Regions from separate parts of the Pseudomonas sp. MWU13-2517 genome, predicted to be linked through region 1. Evidence: predicted binding sites of a transcription regulator. Region 1 holds the regulator's gene; each other region holds the start of a gene.
The links. The regulator FliA, encoded in region 1, starts transcription of late flagellar genes. The targets are predictions, from matches to a motif close to CTAAAGTTTNNNNNNNNNNNGCCGNTAA.

Region 1 (5,132 bases):
CGTACCAGGCGTGGGAAGCGGCCGAAGACTTTCTTGATCGGCTGCATCCGCGTTTTCATCACAGCGGTCTGCAGGTCGGCAGTGACCACGTCGAGGTTCGACACGGCCTTCTGCATCGACTCATCGCCACTGCTCAGGCCCAGGCGCACCAGGCGGTTACGTACCAGCACCAGTTCGCCGACCATGTTCATGATGTCGTCCAGCCGCGCCGTGTCCACACGCACGGTGGTTTCGGCTTCGCTGGCAGGCTTTTCGGCCACCGGAGCAGCGGCGGCACGCGCAGGGGCCGGCGCCGCTGCAGGGGCCGGGGCGGGCTTGGCAGCAGGTGCGGGTGCAGGGGCAGCAGCAGGTGCAGGGGCAGGTTTTGCCGCTACGGGGGTCGCGGTCGCGGCAGCCGCCGGGGCCACTTCGCCGAACTTGCCCTTGCCATGCAACTCATCGAGCAAGGCTTCGAATTCGTTCTCGGAAATCAGCCCGTTGCTGGCGGGTTCCGGGCTGGCAGCAGGCGCAGCAGCCGTCGCCGCGACTTCCGGCAGGGCTTCGGCCACAAACGTGCCTTTGCCGTGCAGTTGGTCGAGCAACGCTTCGAACTCGTCGTCGGTAATGTCGGTGCTGGCCGAGGCCGCAGGCGCTACAGGGGCTGCGGCAGGTGCCACGGCGTCGGCAGCGAACTGGCCCTTGCCATGCAACTGGTCGAGCAAGGATTCGAATTCGGCGTCGGTGATGTCTTCGCTGGTCGGTGCCGCGACAGGTGCCGCAGGCGCTTCAGCTTCGGCCTTCACGGCGCTGAGGGAATCGAGCAGTTGCTCGAACTCGCTATCCGTCACATCGGCCTCAGGCTCGGCAACCGGTTCCGGTGCCGCTTCCACAGCCGGCGCGGCCGAGGTGTCGGCAGGTTCCGCGTAGCGCGCCAGGGCGGCCAGCAGTTCAGGGGTGGCGGCCGTAATCGGTGCACGATCACGGACCTGGCTGAACATGCCGTTGACCGCATCCAGTGCTTCGAGAATCACGTCCATCAACTCCGAATCGACGTGACGCTCACCCTTGCGCAGGATGTCGAACACGTTCTCGGCGATGTGGCAGCACTCCACCAGCTCATGGAGCTGGAGGAAGCCGGCGCCCCCTTTTACAGTGTGAAAACCGCGAAAAATTGCATTGAGCAGGTTCGCATCATCCGGGCGGCTTTCCAGCTCGACCAGTTGCTCGGACAGTTGCTCTAATATTTCGCCGGCCTCTACAAGGAAATCCTGAAGGATCTCTTCATCGGCGCCGAAGCTCATGTGGGTGCTCCTGTAGGTCCTGATAACGGCAAATGGCAGATCGCGCCCCGCAAGGCGCAAGCCGTCGTTATTCGTCGTTCATTTGGAAAAACCAAACCTCTCTCCTCATGCCTGGCCTTGCACCTTGCGGGGCGTGGCGCGACCGTCATTTGCCGTTATCAGGACCTAAAAGCCTAAACTGGACAGCAAATCGTCTACGTCATCTTGACCGGATACGACGTCTTCACGTTTATCGGCATGAATCTGCGGACCTTCACCCTTGGCGAGGTGTTTTTGTGGATCTTTTTCCGAAAGGATCGCTGCGCGGTCATGTTCGATACCGGCAAAGCGGTCGACCTGGCCGGCCATCAGCACCAATTTGAGCAAATTGCTTTCCACTTCGGTGACCAGTTGGGTCACCCGCTTGATCACTTGACCGGTAAGGTCCTGGTAATCCTGGGCCAGCAGAATGTCGTTGAGGTTGCTGGAAACCGTGCGGTTATCCTGCTCACTGCGCGACAGGAAACCTTCAACCCGACGCGCCAACTCACGAAACTCTTCCGCGCCCACTTCCCGGCGCATGAAGCGGCCCCAGTCAACGCTGAGGGCCTGGGCTTCGTTGGCCATGCCGGTGACCAGAGGCGTGGCGTTTTCCACCAGGTCCATGGTGCGGTTGGCCGCCGCCTCAGTCAGCTTGACCACATAGGACAGGCGTTCGGTGGCATCGGTGATTTGCGAAATCTCTTCGGCCTGGGGCATGTGCGGGTCAATCTGGAAATTGACGATCGCACTGTGCAGCTCTCGCGTCAGCTTGCCCACTTCCTGATACAGGCCGCGGTCACGAGTCTGGTTGAGCTCATGGATTAACTGCACTGCGTCGCCGAACTGACCTTTTTCAAGGCACTCGACCAACTGAAGAGCATGCTTTTTCAGGGTCGACTCAAAGTCTCCCTGTGACGTTTCATTTTGCTCCATAGCGCCCCCGTGGCAGCATCAATGACCGATGCGTTCGAAGATTTTTTCGATCTTCTCTTTCAAGGCCAATGCGGTGAATGGTTTGACCACGTAACCGTTGACCCCGGCTTGGGCGGCTTCGATGATCTGTTCACGCTTGGCTTCAGCGGTCACCATCAGCACAGGCAGGCTGCGCAGTTTTTCATCGGCGCGCACGTGGCGCAGCAGCTCGATACCGGTCATGCCCGGCATGTTCCAGTCGGTTACCAGAAAGTCGATGGCCCCACTGTTGAGGATCGGAATCGCAGTCAGGCCGTCATCCGCCTCGATCGTGTTGGTGAACCCAAGGTCACGCAACAGATTTTTTATGATCCGCCGCATCGTTGAGAAGTCATCAACGATGAGGATTTTCATGTTCTTGTCCAATTCGACCTCCAAGCAGTCTTAAACGCGCCCAGCACCTGGACGCGCCATTTCAATCAACAGGCGTTACACAAAAAAGGACTGCCCAGGGCACCACGGCACGACCCCGCGAAAGCCTTCGACTTTCGCGGCGCGTCTGCAGTGTCCCCACACTGCCTGTCAGCGCGCGCGCCACTCTCCCAATCGCCCCCGCAAGCGAGCCGCGCACTGGCTATGCAGTTGGCTGACACGCGATTCGCTGACCCCCAGGACCTCACCGATTTCCTTGAGGTTCAGCTCTTCGTCGTAGTACAGCGCCAACACCAGTCGCTCACGCTCCGGCAAATTGGCAATCGCGTCCGCCAACGCCCCCTGGAAACGCTCATCTTCCAAGTCGCGCGACGGTTCGAGATGTGCACTCGCGCCGTCCTCGTGCAGCCCTTCGTGTTCGCCGTCCTGCAACAGGTCGTCGAAACTGAACAGGCGGCTGCCCAAGGTATCGTTCAAAATCCCGTAATAATCATCGAGACTCAATTGGAGTTCGGCCGCAACTTCATGATCTTTAGCGTCGCGACCGGTTTTTGCTTCAATTGCGCGAATTGCGTCACTGACCATTCGCGTATTGCGATGTACCGAACGCGGCGCCCAATCCCCTTTACGCACTTCATCGAGCATCGCACCACGGATACGGATACCCGCATAGGTCTCGAAACTCGCGCCTTTGCTCGCGTCGTATTTGGTCGACACTTCGAGCAGGCCGATCATGCCGGCCTGGATCAGGTCCTCCACCTGCACACTGGCCGGCAGACGCGCCAGCAGGTGGTAGGCGATGCGCTTGACCAGGGGCGCGTAACGCTCGATCAATTCGCCTTGACTGTCACGCGCCGATTTTTTGTAAAGGTTGTAGCCGCTGGATGTCATAGCACCGGTCCTGCGCTCGTCTGATGCACCAATCGCTCGACGAAAAACTCCAGATGCCCACGCGGGTTGGCGGGCAACGGCCAGGTATCGACCTTCTGGGCAATCGCCTTGAACGCCAGCGCGCACTTGGAACGAGGAAACGCTTCATAGACTGCACGCTGCTTTTGCACAGCCTTGCGCACCGACTCGTCGTAGGGAACTGCGCCAACGTATTGTAAGGCCACATCGAGGAAACGGTCCGTGACCTTGGTCAACTTGGCGAACAGGTTTCGGCCTTCCTGCGGGCTTTGGGCCATGTTGGCCAGCACCCGGAAGCGGTTCATGCCGTAGTCACGGTTAAGCAGTTTGATCAGGGCGTAGGCGTCGGTGATCGAGGTGGGTTCATCGCAGACCACCAGCAACACTTCCTGCGCGGCGCGCACGAAGCTGACCACGGATTCGCCGATCCCGGCGGCGGTATCGATCACCAACACGTCGAGGTTGTCGCCGATATCGCTGAACGCCTGGATCAGGCCGGCATGCTGCGCCGGGCTCAGGTGCACCATGCTCTGGGTGCCCGAGGCGGCCGGCACGATGCGAATGCCACCGGGGCCCTGCAGCAGCACATCGCGCAGCTCGCAGCGGCCCTCGATCACGTCGGCGAGGGTGTGTTTGGGTGTCAGCCCCAGCAGAACGTCAACGTTCGCCAGACCCAGGTCAGCATCCAACAGCATGACGCGACGGCCAAGCTCTGCCAGGGCCAGGGACAAATTCACCGACACGTTAGTTTTCCCGACGCCACCTTTGCCGCCGGTCACCGCGATCACCTGTACAGGATGCATGCTGCCCATTTTATTTCTTTACCTTGTCTTGCTTAGACGCAGGCTACATGGCGTGGTCGCGCGAATCGCTTGCAGACCATCAATGTAGATACATTTCACAGTGCTCATCATGCCTCACCCCACCCGTTTTGCCGGGTTGTGGTAAAGGTCGGCGAACATATCAGCCATCGCTTCCTCGCTAGGCTCTTCTTGCATTTGCACACTGACAGCACGGCTGACCAGCTGATGACGACGCGGCAGATGCAAATCATCTGGAATCCGCGGCCCGTCGGTCAGGTAGGCGACCGGTAATTCATGCCCGATAGCCAGGCTCAACACCTCGCCCAGGTTTGCAGTTTCGTCGAGTTTGGTGAGGATGCAACCGGCCAGGCCGCAGCGCTTGTAGCTATGGTACGCAGCGGTAAGAACCTGTTTCTGGCTGGTGGTTGCAAGCACCAGGTAATTTTTCGACTTGATGCCACGCCCGGCCAGGCTTTCCAATTGCATGCGCAGCGCCGGATCGCTGGCTTGCAGGCCGGCGGTATCGATCAACACCACGCGCTTGCGCAACAGCGGGTCAAGGGCGTTGGCCAGGGACTGGCCCGGGTCGACGTGGGTCACCGGCACGTTCAGGATACGGCCCAGGGTCTTGAGCTGTTCCTGGGCGCCAATGCGATAACTGTCCATGCTCACCAGTGCGATGCTCGAAGCACCGTACTTGAGGACATAACGGGCGGCCAGCTTGGCCAGAGTGGTGGTCTTGCCCATGCCGGCGGGGCCGACCATAGCGATCACA
Region 2 (5,132 bases), on a different contig from region 1:
CACGCTGCCATCGCGCAGGCGGTCGAGCACGTCTTCGACGATGTGCGTGAAACCGACAATCGGTGCGAGGCCGAACAACCCGGCGGAGCCTTTGATGGTATGGGCGGCACGAAACACTGCGCCGATCGCATCTTCATCACCGGGTTCGCTTTCCAGTTGCAGCAGGGATTGCTCCATGACCTGCAACAGCTCGCGTGCCTCGGCGATAAAGGTCTGCTGTGCCTGATCGAGATCAATACTCACCTGGACACTCCTTGTCGCTCATTGAGCGGGGCTGCGTCGCGCTAGAAGATCGCGCCGCCACATAGTTGAAAGGTGCTCGTGACCGCCTGGCTCTGCCCGGCAAGGCTCAAGTCCGTCCCATTGCCGGCCGCTTCGCGCTTGATGACCGCGAGCAATTGCAGGCCGGCACCGTCGATTTCCGTGACCTGGGACAAGTCGAGTTCCAGGCGCGGCGCCGCGCCAATCTGCGGCAGCAGCTCGGTGGCAAGCTCGGCCACGGTGTAGATCGTCAGTTCGCCGTCAATGCCTATGCGGGCGGTGCCGTCGACTGTTTCGCGGGTGATGGACATAAAGCCTCCGTGCCGTCATCGGTCAGGGCAGGATCAGCTTGGATACCGCCGCCAGCATCTGCGCCGGCTGGAACGGCTTGACCACCCAGGCCTTGGCGCCTGCGGCCTGGCCTTCGGCTTTCTTCGATTCCTGCGACTCGGTGGTCAGCATGATGATCGGGGTGAACTTGTAGCTGGCCAGCTTCTTGACCTCCTTCACGAAGGTGATGCCGTCCATGTTGGGCATGTTCACGTCACTGATGATCAAGTGCACCTTTTGCCCGTTGAGCTTGCCCAGCGCGTCCTTGCCATCGCACGCCTCGATCACGTCGTAGCCGGCGCTTTTCAAGGCAATGCCGACCACTTGTCGCACGCTGCTCGAGTCGTCGACCACTAATACATTCTTCGCCATGCCGTGCTCCTAGAAAAAAGTGATGTCTTGTGAACTCTGTTGCGCCGCGGTGTCGCCCCGATGGGTGCGCCGCTGCTCGTCGGTGGCATAGGTGGCCTCCATGCGCGCCAGCCATTGGCGGGCATCGACGGCTACCAGTTGGTCGGGCGCCTGGCTGGCCTGTAGCAGGTGCTCATGCAGGGCGTGCATGTTGTCGCGCACATGGCTGAGGATCTGGCTGACCCGGTCCTGGAATTGCAGGTTGACCAGTACGTCGGTCATCTCGTCACGGATGCCGTAGCTTTCCTGCTTGAGCAGGTCGGCGGAGTCGGCCAGGCGCCCGGTGATGCTCTGGAAGCGTTCGAGCACCTGCTGGATGCTCTGCTCGGACGCGGCGACGGAGTGGCTGTCCTGGTCGGCGCTGCTGGACGCTACCTGGACCAGTTGGGTGATGGCGTTGTTAATGATGTCGACTTTGGCCGACATTTGCTGGCCGGTCTCGCTGGACTTACTCGACAGGCTGCGCACCGCATCCGCAACCACGGCAAAACCGCGCCCGGCTTCACCGGCCCGGGCCGCCTCGATGGCGGCATTGAGGGCCAGAAGGTTGGTTTGCGCCGCAATGGCCGCCACATCGGCGGCCATGGTGCGCAGTTCACCGGTATAGGCGGTGAGGCTGCGCACTTGGGAGAGGGTCTGGTCACGGCTCGATTGAGCGGCCTTGAGAGAGTCGATGACCTGGCTCAGTTCGCTGTCGCTGCGTGCCAGCGCCTTGAGCGCGCCGTCGGCAGACTGCCCATCGAGCTCGCCGGCGGCTTGCTGCGAGGCCTGCACGGTGTCCTGCAGGCGCGCGGAAATACCGGTGAAGCGGTTGGCCAGGCTCACAATCGCGTCCTCGGTCTGCTGGCGCGAGTTTTCCACTTGCTTGGCCCAGATGGGCATGGCGCCCAGCAATACCTCATCGAGTTGCGCGCGCAAGGCCGTGCTGTTTTGCGTCGCGTCCACATCTGCTTGATCGGCCTTCGCCCATGCCATCGCGCGCAGCACCGCGTCACGCTGTGAGCGTGCGCTCCAGGCACAGGTACCGAGACCGATCAGCAGCAGTACGGCACAGGCCGCCAGGTTGGTCGGCGAGGCTGATTGCAGGAGCGTCCATGCAATGGCAGAGATGACCGGAAGTAACGCAAACCAGCGAAAAGGCAAAGAAACAGGGGGTGAAGTACGGCCGGATTGACGCTGAGTCATGAGTTCGGTCCTTGAACATTGTTGCAGATATGAACGACATAAAGTCTATCTGTCCCTGGCGCCTTAACTTTAGATTTGGTACGTACCTTCCGTCCGGTTTGTGACTGCTGCGTTACTGGGCGCCGGCAGGAGGGTTGCCCTATCTCTGGAGAATCCGCGGCTCTTCAACCGTAGGCAGGATGTACTTGAGCCACCCGGCACGGTGTGAGCCTGGCAGACCCTGCGCCTCGTCGGCACCCGCCGATTCACCTTCATCGTCGTCGTAGCAGTTGTCGCTGCTGCGTCTGCCATCAGCATAGACAATAAAGCCGCCACGGCCTTTGTGGCATTCGTACAGATACACCGGCGACAGGTCTCGGTGCTTATCGATGTGCGCATTCAAGCGGGTGATATAGATACCCATCGACAACGACACGCAAACAATCAGCACCACGCACAGTACCAACTGATAGGTATAGCTGATGTTTACGTCATCAGGACGCATTGGCGACATGAAACGACCCTGTTCGCTCAACGTTCTGGCCCACCAGAAACCAGCTATTCCCGCCAATGCGCATCAACTGAGCTTTCGGTGCGGGGATGCCGGCCATCAGGGCGAAGAAAATCAACACCAGCAGGGCACCGGTGATCATCGAAGACAGGTTCATGGCTGTGACGCGCTCTGGATAAGAAGAGCCTGAGCTTAAGCAGGGGAGGGTTAACGCCAGGTAAACATCATTAGAGGGCAGCCGACTTCCGTTATCCTTCAAACCTCTGCGCAATACTGTCCGAGGCTTTTTCCTGTGCATATTCACCTGCTGTTGGTCGAAGACAACCTGGATCTGGCCACCACCGTCATCGAGTATCTGGCATTCAGCAGCATCGTCTGTGACCACGCCAGTAATGGCCAGGCCGGGCTTAATCTGGCACTCAGCCAACATTACGACGTTATTCTCCTGGATATCATGCTGCCGCGACTGGACGGCCAGCAGTTATGCGAACGATTACGTCAGCAGGGCGTCCAGACGCCCATCCTGATGCTGACCTCGCTGGATGCGTTATCGGACAAACTCGCCAGTTTTGCCGCTGGAGCCGACGACTATCTGGTCAAACCGTTCGAACTGGCCGAACTGGTGGCCAGGATTCGCGCACTGAGCATGCGCCGCAGCGGGCAGACCAGCCGCCTGCAGGTGGACGACTTGGTGATGGAGCTGAGCACCCGCAAAGTCAGTCGCGCAGGACAGGAGCTACATTTGTCACCCATCTGCTGGAGCTTGCTGGAACATCTGATGCGCGCCAGTCCTGAACCGGTTTCCCGAGAGCGCTTGGAAGCAAAGGTCTGGGGTGATGAGCCACCCGACAGCAATACGCTCAAAGTGCACATGCATCGGCTACGCAAGGCAGTTGATAAACCCTTTGGCCGGCCGTTGATCCACACCCTTCCCGGGGTCGGTATTCAGGTGAAGCCACATGCGTAATGGTTTGAGCCTGAAGTGGGTGATCAGCGGAAGTTTCCTGTTACTGATCGCGGTGGTGTTGCTGATCTACAGCCAACTGCTGCCGGCCTTCACCGTGCGCGGCTTGCTCTACACCGCCAGTGCGATGATGGAAGAAGAAGCCCAATATTTTATCAGGCACTACAAGAAGGACCCGGCCACGCCGCCTCCGCACAATTACTTCTATACCGGTGTCATCGGCAAGGAGGCGTTGCCGGAGAACATCCGCCAGATGCTGGATGCACCGCCGAGTCTGTCCTTCGGCGCGGTCCATATCTTTGGCGATCTTTACTCCGATGACGACGACGCGGTGTTCCAGATAATCCTCGAACAGCCTCTGGGTGACGGTAAAACCCTTTATCTGTATGACGTCGATCATGATCAGGAAGCAGGTGGTGAAGTCGAGACACCGTTGTCCGATGCCTACTTTGACCAGGTGCTGCAAAGCGTCGCCTTCATTAGCCTGGCGGTGTTCGTGCCGGCGCTGTTCATCATCGCCCTGCTGGTCTGGTGGTTGGTTCGCCCGCTGGGGCGCCTGGCCCAATGGTCCAGTACATTGAAAGACCCTGGCGCTATAGCCTGCGGGCGTCCTGGCTTCAGCTTCAAGGAGTTCAATATGCTGGCCGAAGCACTGGCCAAAAGTGTTGAGCAGGTGCAGGCGGCCAGCCAGCGTGAAGGTCGCCTTTTACGCTACACCAGCCATGAACTGCGGACCCCACTGGCGGTGCTCAAGGCCAATATGGAGCTGTTGACCCTGCAATCGGGCGGTGTGCTGCCGACCTCTTTGCAGCGCATCGAGCGTTCCGTGCTGAATATGCAGCTTATCGCCGAGACGTTGCTGTGGATGAGCCGTGAGCGTCCCGAACCGTTGCCGGAGGACGATGTTGACCTGGGCGAGCTGGTCGGCGAACTGATCGAGAAACATCGCTACCTCATCGGCAACCGGGATATCGAGCTGATCATCGATATCCACACCGGACTTTGTCGATTGCCTCCCACCGCATGCCGCATTGTGATCGGCAACTTCCTGCGCAATGCACTCCAATACGCGGAAGAAGGCCAAGTGGAAATCAGCTTCAACTACCCCTGGCTATCTATTGCCAACCGGACGAGGGAGACCCCGCCATCGCAGGAATCCAGCGACTTTGGCTACGGCCTTGGGTTGCAGTTGATGCGGCAGTTATGCGCAAAACTGGGCTGGCATATTGAAGTGATCCGCGTGCAACAGCGGTTCACCGTCATGCTCGACTTCACCAGCTCGCGGGTAGTCGAGTCGGCAAGTTAAAGGCGGGCGACGCCTGGTCCGCCATTCGTAGCAGATACACGCGCTCGGCACCGTCGCGCCGGCGCGGGAAATGCCCATGGTTTCAAACCCGGCGCGCGGGCGACGGGAAAACCGCTTGCCGTTGGGCACTAATGTGACTTTGCCCGGTCAATAATCCTCGCAATATCATTCACTTGGCTCCGTTT
Region 3 (5,132 bases), on a different contig from region 1:
CCGCTCGCTTGCTACTTTCTATCCGCGCTTGATCACAACCCCGAGCATTCGTTAGTTCAACAACCCACTCATAGCTCAGCAAATGGCAGCGGTGCATCGGTATCACGGCGCACCGAAAACACATTAAGCGTCATTGCCACTAGCGCGTAGTATCCGAAAACACCGACTAGCTCGACTACGGCCGGCTCTCCGAATGCCCAAATTGCCCGCGCGTAGAGCGAGTCATCGATACGGCGAGTCTCATAAAGCGTCTTGCCGAGGCGGTAGACCAATTCCTCGTCTGCTCGTGTAAACGGCGGCGGCGTCTGCCGCTTTAAGGCCTCGATCACGGCGTCACTAACGCCTGCAGAGCGTGCAATAGGCTCATGAATCTGCCACTCCGCCTGGGACTGCCACCAGGCGGCAGTGAACAGGATCGCAAGTTCGGTCAGGCGTAGTTCAAGCCGCGTGCCATACCGACAGAACGCCCCCAGGCGCTGTGCATGATTGGCCAGTTCCGGACTTTGAATCCAGGCAAGGAATGGACCATCCAGGTTCCCGCGTGGTCCCGCAACAATGTCCTTGAGCACTGCGCGCTGAGCGTCGTCCATGCTCGCTTCGGTCAATTCGCTGAGTCGCGATTGAATTGTCATGCACTATTCCCTCAACGGCGGAGTTCTCGCGGACGATGGGGAGAATGCCATGTCCTCTCCTACCTAAAAAGACCACACGCCGTTGCGGCGTGCGGTACTGATCATCAAGCGTCTGGGTGCCCCTGAACGCCCGCGCCCAGATCGGCGCCGGTGATGGGGTTACTCTCGGGGTCGGACATCGTCCGCGCCTTCATATTCACTAATATTTGAAACGACCCACCAAGCCTTTGAGCTGACCGGAAATCTCTATCAGTCGACCCGAGCCTGCCTGTGAGGACTGGGCAAAGCCTTCGACCAGTTGGGCATCGGCGTGGATCTGCGCGATGTGCCGATTGATCTCTTCGGCCACCTGGTGCTGCTCCTCGGCAGCCGTGGCGATCTGGGTATTCTGGTCGCGGATCGAGTCCACCGAACCACGGATCTTGTCGAAGCTGTCACGTGCCTGCTGGATGCGTTCCACACTGGCGTGGGACACCTGCAGGCTGCCCTGCATCTGTTGCGTGACCTCCTGGGTGCGGCGGGCGAGATTGCCCAGCAAGCTGTCGATCTCGCCGGTGGAGTCGGCTGTGCGACGAGCCAGGGCGCGGACTTCGTCGGCAACCACGGCGAAACCCCGGCCTTGGTCGCCGGCGCGGGCCGCTTCAATCGCTGCGTTGAGCGCCAGCAGGTTGGTCTGCTCGGCAATCGAGCGGATGGTGTCGAGAATGGTGTTGATGTTCTGGCTGTCCTGCTCCAGCAACTGCATGGTCTGGGTAGACTTTTGCAGGTCTTCGCTGAGCTTGAGCACACTGCCGGTGGCTTCGCCGATGTGCTGTTGGCCGTCATGCACGTCGCGATAGCCTTCGTCGGCACTCGACGCGGCGGCGCTGCATGAACGCGCGACTTCATTGGCGGTAGCGACCATTTCGTTGAACGCAGTGCTCACCAGCTCCACGGCTTCACGCTGGCGACCGGCGGCCTGGTTCATGTTGTTGGCCACTTCGCTGGTGTCGGTGGCGGCAGCCTGCAGGTCGGAGGAGGCGTTGCCGATGCGCTGCACCAATTGTGCGATCATGCCCAGGAACTGGTTGAACCAGCCCGCCAGGCTGGAGGTTTCGTCCTTGCCCTGCACCTTGAGTTGACGCGTCAGGTCGCCCTCTCCTTCGGCGATTTCTTGCAGGCCGTCGGCCACGCCGCGAATCGGACGCACGATGACGCTGGCAAAGCTGGCGCCGACTATCGCGAACACCAACGCCAACGCCGCGGCAATGGCGGCGATCAACCAGGTCAGGCGGGTGGCGGCGGCCATCACTTCATCACGCTTGATCAGGCCGATAAAGCGCCAGCCCAGGTCTTTGGAACTGACCACGTTGGCCATGTAGGACACGCCATCAATCTCGATCTGGGTCACGCCGTCGCCTCGCTTGGCCAGTTCGGCGTAGTTGGCGCCCAGGTCGGCCAGGGGTTTGAAGTTGTGCTTGGCGTCGCTGGGGTCTACCAGCACGTTACCGTTGGCTTCCACCAGCATCAGGTAGCCGCTGTCGCCCAGCTTGATGTTGCGCACCAGCTCAGTGAGCTGTTTGAGCGACACGTCCAGCCCAACCACTCCCAGGATATTCCCGGCGGCGTCGGCGACAGTGTGCACCGTGCCGATCAGCGTCGCATCGTCCGGCGCCCAATAGTAGGCACCGGTGCGCACGGTGACGCCTGGCGCGGCGATGGCCGCTTTGTACCAGGGGCGTACGCGTGGGTCATAGTTGTTCAGTTTGGTGTCGTCCGGCCAGCTGGCGTAGCCGCCATCGCTCAGCCCCAGGGACAGGTAAGCCGTACTCGGATGGCTTTTGGCGAACTGGTCGAATATCGCCAGCAGCTCTTTGTTGGTCTGCGTGAGCGGAATTTGCGCGGCGTCGGCGCCTGCGTAGCTCTTGAGGTCTTTGGCCGCGACAACGCGCGGATCCTTGGCTACGTAATCGACGTTTTGGCTGATGCCGTCGAAAAACTGCTTCATGCCATTTTCGATCTGGCGGATCTCGCGACCGCTGCTCTCGAGGAAATTGGCCTGGGCCCCTTCTCGCAGATTCAACGCTACCAAAACGGCGACCAGGATGACCGGGACGCACGCAATAGCCGCGAACGCCCAGGTCAGCTTCTGCTTGATATTCATGACTTCACCCGCGAGTTATAGTTTTTGGCAAGGGGAAACGCTAGCGCTGAACGTCGCATGTGTTGTTATAAGGGAGATAAAATCCATGCGTACTCTGAATTATCGACCGCGATGGTGCGCACTTTAGGGTGATCATGGGAGCTTTTGCACGGCGAACGTCCAGGCAGGCAGTAATGTTGGCCAATGCGTTACATCTTGCCGACTGGGTTTTAGGAGAGCGCCCCTTGGGGCGATTCAAGATTGATCAAATAAGGAATCATCATGCCTGCAACCACTACAACAGTTACCGCCGCCGAAAACCGACAAAGCATTCTCATCGTGGTGGCTTCGGTGTTTCTGTTGTCAGTGTCAGACGCGCTTATCAAGGCCACCAGTGCCGAGACGTCGATGTGGCAGCTCTATGTGATTCGCTCGCTCCTGGCCATTGGTATGTTCGCCGCCTTGCTGATGTACCGCCGCGACACAACGCAACAATGGCTCCTGTCCCCCTTGTGGGTAGGCACACGGAGCCTGCTGCTCGCATTGATGTGGGTCGCTTTTTACAGCGCATTGCCCTTCATCAGCCTGACCATTGCCGCATTGGCAATCTATACGACACCTCTGTTTATCGCGGTGTTTTCGGCAATCACCCTGAACGAACATGTAACACCGCGCAAATGGCTGGCCATTCTGGTGGGGTTCGTCGGGGTGGTAGTCACACTCGGGCCAAGCCAGGGTGACTTCAACCTATGGACACTGCTGCCCATTCTCGCTGCGATTTTCTATGCGCTCGCAGCGGTCGTGACCAAAGGCAAATGCGCGAATGAGGCGCCGATGCACCTGGCCTTGGCGCTGAACATCGTCCTGCTGTTGATGGGGGTGGTGGGCAGCATTGTCGTCGCACAGACCGGCCCACATCTACCGGGCAACGAGGGCCTGCGATTCCTGATAGGCGGCTGGTCGCCCATGACGATCAGTGACTGGGGCGTGATGGTGCTGCTGGCGGTCTTGATGGTACTGGTCAGCACCGGCATCGCACGGGCTTATCAAATCGGCGAGACCTCTGTCATTGGCGCATTCGACTACACCTACCTGATCTTCGCTATCGCCTGGGGACCCCTGCTGTTCAATGAGGTACTCAATGGCCGAACCGCGGCCGGCCTGGCCCTTATCCTGATTTCAGGCTTCATCCTGCTGAAAAAGCCCACCGCCGCTCGCTGAAGGCTTCAGATGCACAGATCTTAAAAAGGGGATGTTTATGCTGACGCTATCGCATTCCTGTCCAACGTGACTGATAGCGCCCCTCCCCTTGCTCACCAACGTGCTGGAGCAAGGGCTTATCAGCACCGCCCCTTGTGGCTTCGGAACTTGTAGCGGCGTTTGTCTACACCCACCCGGCGCTTCAACTCGGCCGGGTAGGCAAAGAAGGCCCACTTGGCAGGCCTCCTGGACGGATGTGTACGGTTATCGGTTAAAGCGCTCGACCAGGGAGTATTGCGTGGCGGCTGTCCTGGTCAGCTCTGTGTTCAGCCCTGCCGATTGGCGCGCCTGCTCCGAGGTTTGATCGGCCAGTTGGGCGATGGTGGCGATGTTCTGGCTGATTTCCTCGGCTACCGCACTTTGCTCCTCCGTTGCACTCGCAATCTGAGTGGTCATGTCGGTGATGTTAGCGACGGCTTCACTGATCCCCAACAACGCTTTGTCTGCCTCGAGCACCTGAACCACACCCTCTTCGGCCTGACGGCAGCCGCTCTCCATGGTTTGCACGGCTTTGCTGGACGACACCTGGAGCGTGGTAATCAGTTGGTGGATCTGCATGGTCGATTGCGAAGTACGCTGTGCCAGTTGGCGAACCTCGTCGGCCACCACGGCAAAGCCTCGCCCCATATCGCCGGCGCGGGCGGCTTCGATGGCGGCATTGAGTGCCAGCAGGTTGGTCTGATCGGCGATGCCTTTGATCACATCGACGACCGTGCCGATTTCGTCGCTGTCCCGAGCCAACTGCGCCACGGTCTGGCCGGTTTCACTCACGACGGCCGACAGGCGCTCAATGGCTTCGCGAGTCTCCCGCGCCACCTCACGACCGCGTCCCGTGAGCTGGTTGGCTTGCTGGGTGGCATCCGCCGTGCGTTGGACATGCCTGGCAACTTCCTGGGTGGTCGCAGCCATCTGGTTGACCGCGGCAGACACTTGTTCAGTCTCGACACGCTGGCGATCCAGGCCTTTTGAGCCCTGAGTGGCGAGTACCTCGGATTGCCCGGCGAGGTGACTGAGCTGCTCGGCGGTGTCTTGCAAGCGCGTGAGGCAAGTCTTCAGACGCGCGGCCTGGCTGACGAAGGCCGTTTCCAGGCGGGCTTGCGGGCCCTGGGCATCGCTGT

Region 2: M5B97_RS17295 (methyl-accepting chemotaxis protein) is a predicted target of FliA. The motif match lies at 2,233-2,260, and genes of this name have one in related genera.
Region 3: M5B97_RS20360 (methyl-accepting chemotaxis protein) is a predicted target of FliA. The motif match lies at 2,875-2,902, and genes of this name have one in related genera.

Annotation. Positions count from the first base shown of each region.
Region 1 is NZ_JALMFA010000005.1:6,953-12,084, forward strand. Features, by position in the region: gene M5B97_RS08590 (chemotaxis protein CheA) at 1-1,280, opposite strand, end outside; gene M5B97_RS08595 (protein phosphatase CheZ) at 1,446-2,234, opposite strand; gene M5B97_RS08600 (chemotaxis response regulator CheY) at 2,253-2,627, opposite strand; gene fliA (RNA polymerase sigma factor FliA) at 2,796-3,536, opposite strand; gene fleN (flagellar synthesis regulator FleN) at 3,533-4,366, opposite strand; gene flhF (flagellar biosynthesis protein FlhF) at 4,472-5,132, opposite strand, start outside.
Region 2 is NZ_JALMFA010000011.1:81,643-86,774, reverse strand. Features, by position in the region: gene M5B97_RS17310 (chemotaxis protein CheA) at 1-243, opposite strand, end outside; gene M5B97_RS17305 (STAS domain-containing protein) at 285-572, opposite strand; gene M5B97_RS17300 (response regulator) at 595-963, opposite strand; gene M5B97_RS17295 (methyl-accepting chemotaxis protein) at 973-2,187, opposite strand; gene M5B97_RS17290 (hypothetical protein) at 2,327-2,680, opposite strand; gene M5B97_RS17285 (hypothetical protein) at 2,661-2,834, opposite strand; gene M5B97_RS17280 (response regulator transcription factor) at 2,970-3,644, shown strand; gene M5B97_RS17275 (HAMP domain-containing sensor histidine kinase) at 3,637-4,947, shown strand.
Region 3 is NZ_JALMFA010000014.1:58,139-63,270, forward strand. Features, by position in the region: gene M5B97_RS20350 (carboxymuconolactone decarboxylase family protein) at 69-632, opposite strand; partial or broken gene M5B97_RS20355 (manganese catalase family protein) at 737-838, opposite strand; gene M5B97_RS20360 (methyl-accepting chemotaxis protein) at 832-2,775, opposite strand; gene M5B97_RS20365 (DMT family transporter) at 3,037-3,975, shown strand; gene M5B97_RS20370 (PAS domain-containing methyl-accepting chemotaxis protein) at 4,219-5,132, opposite strand, start outside.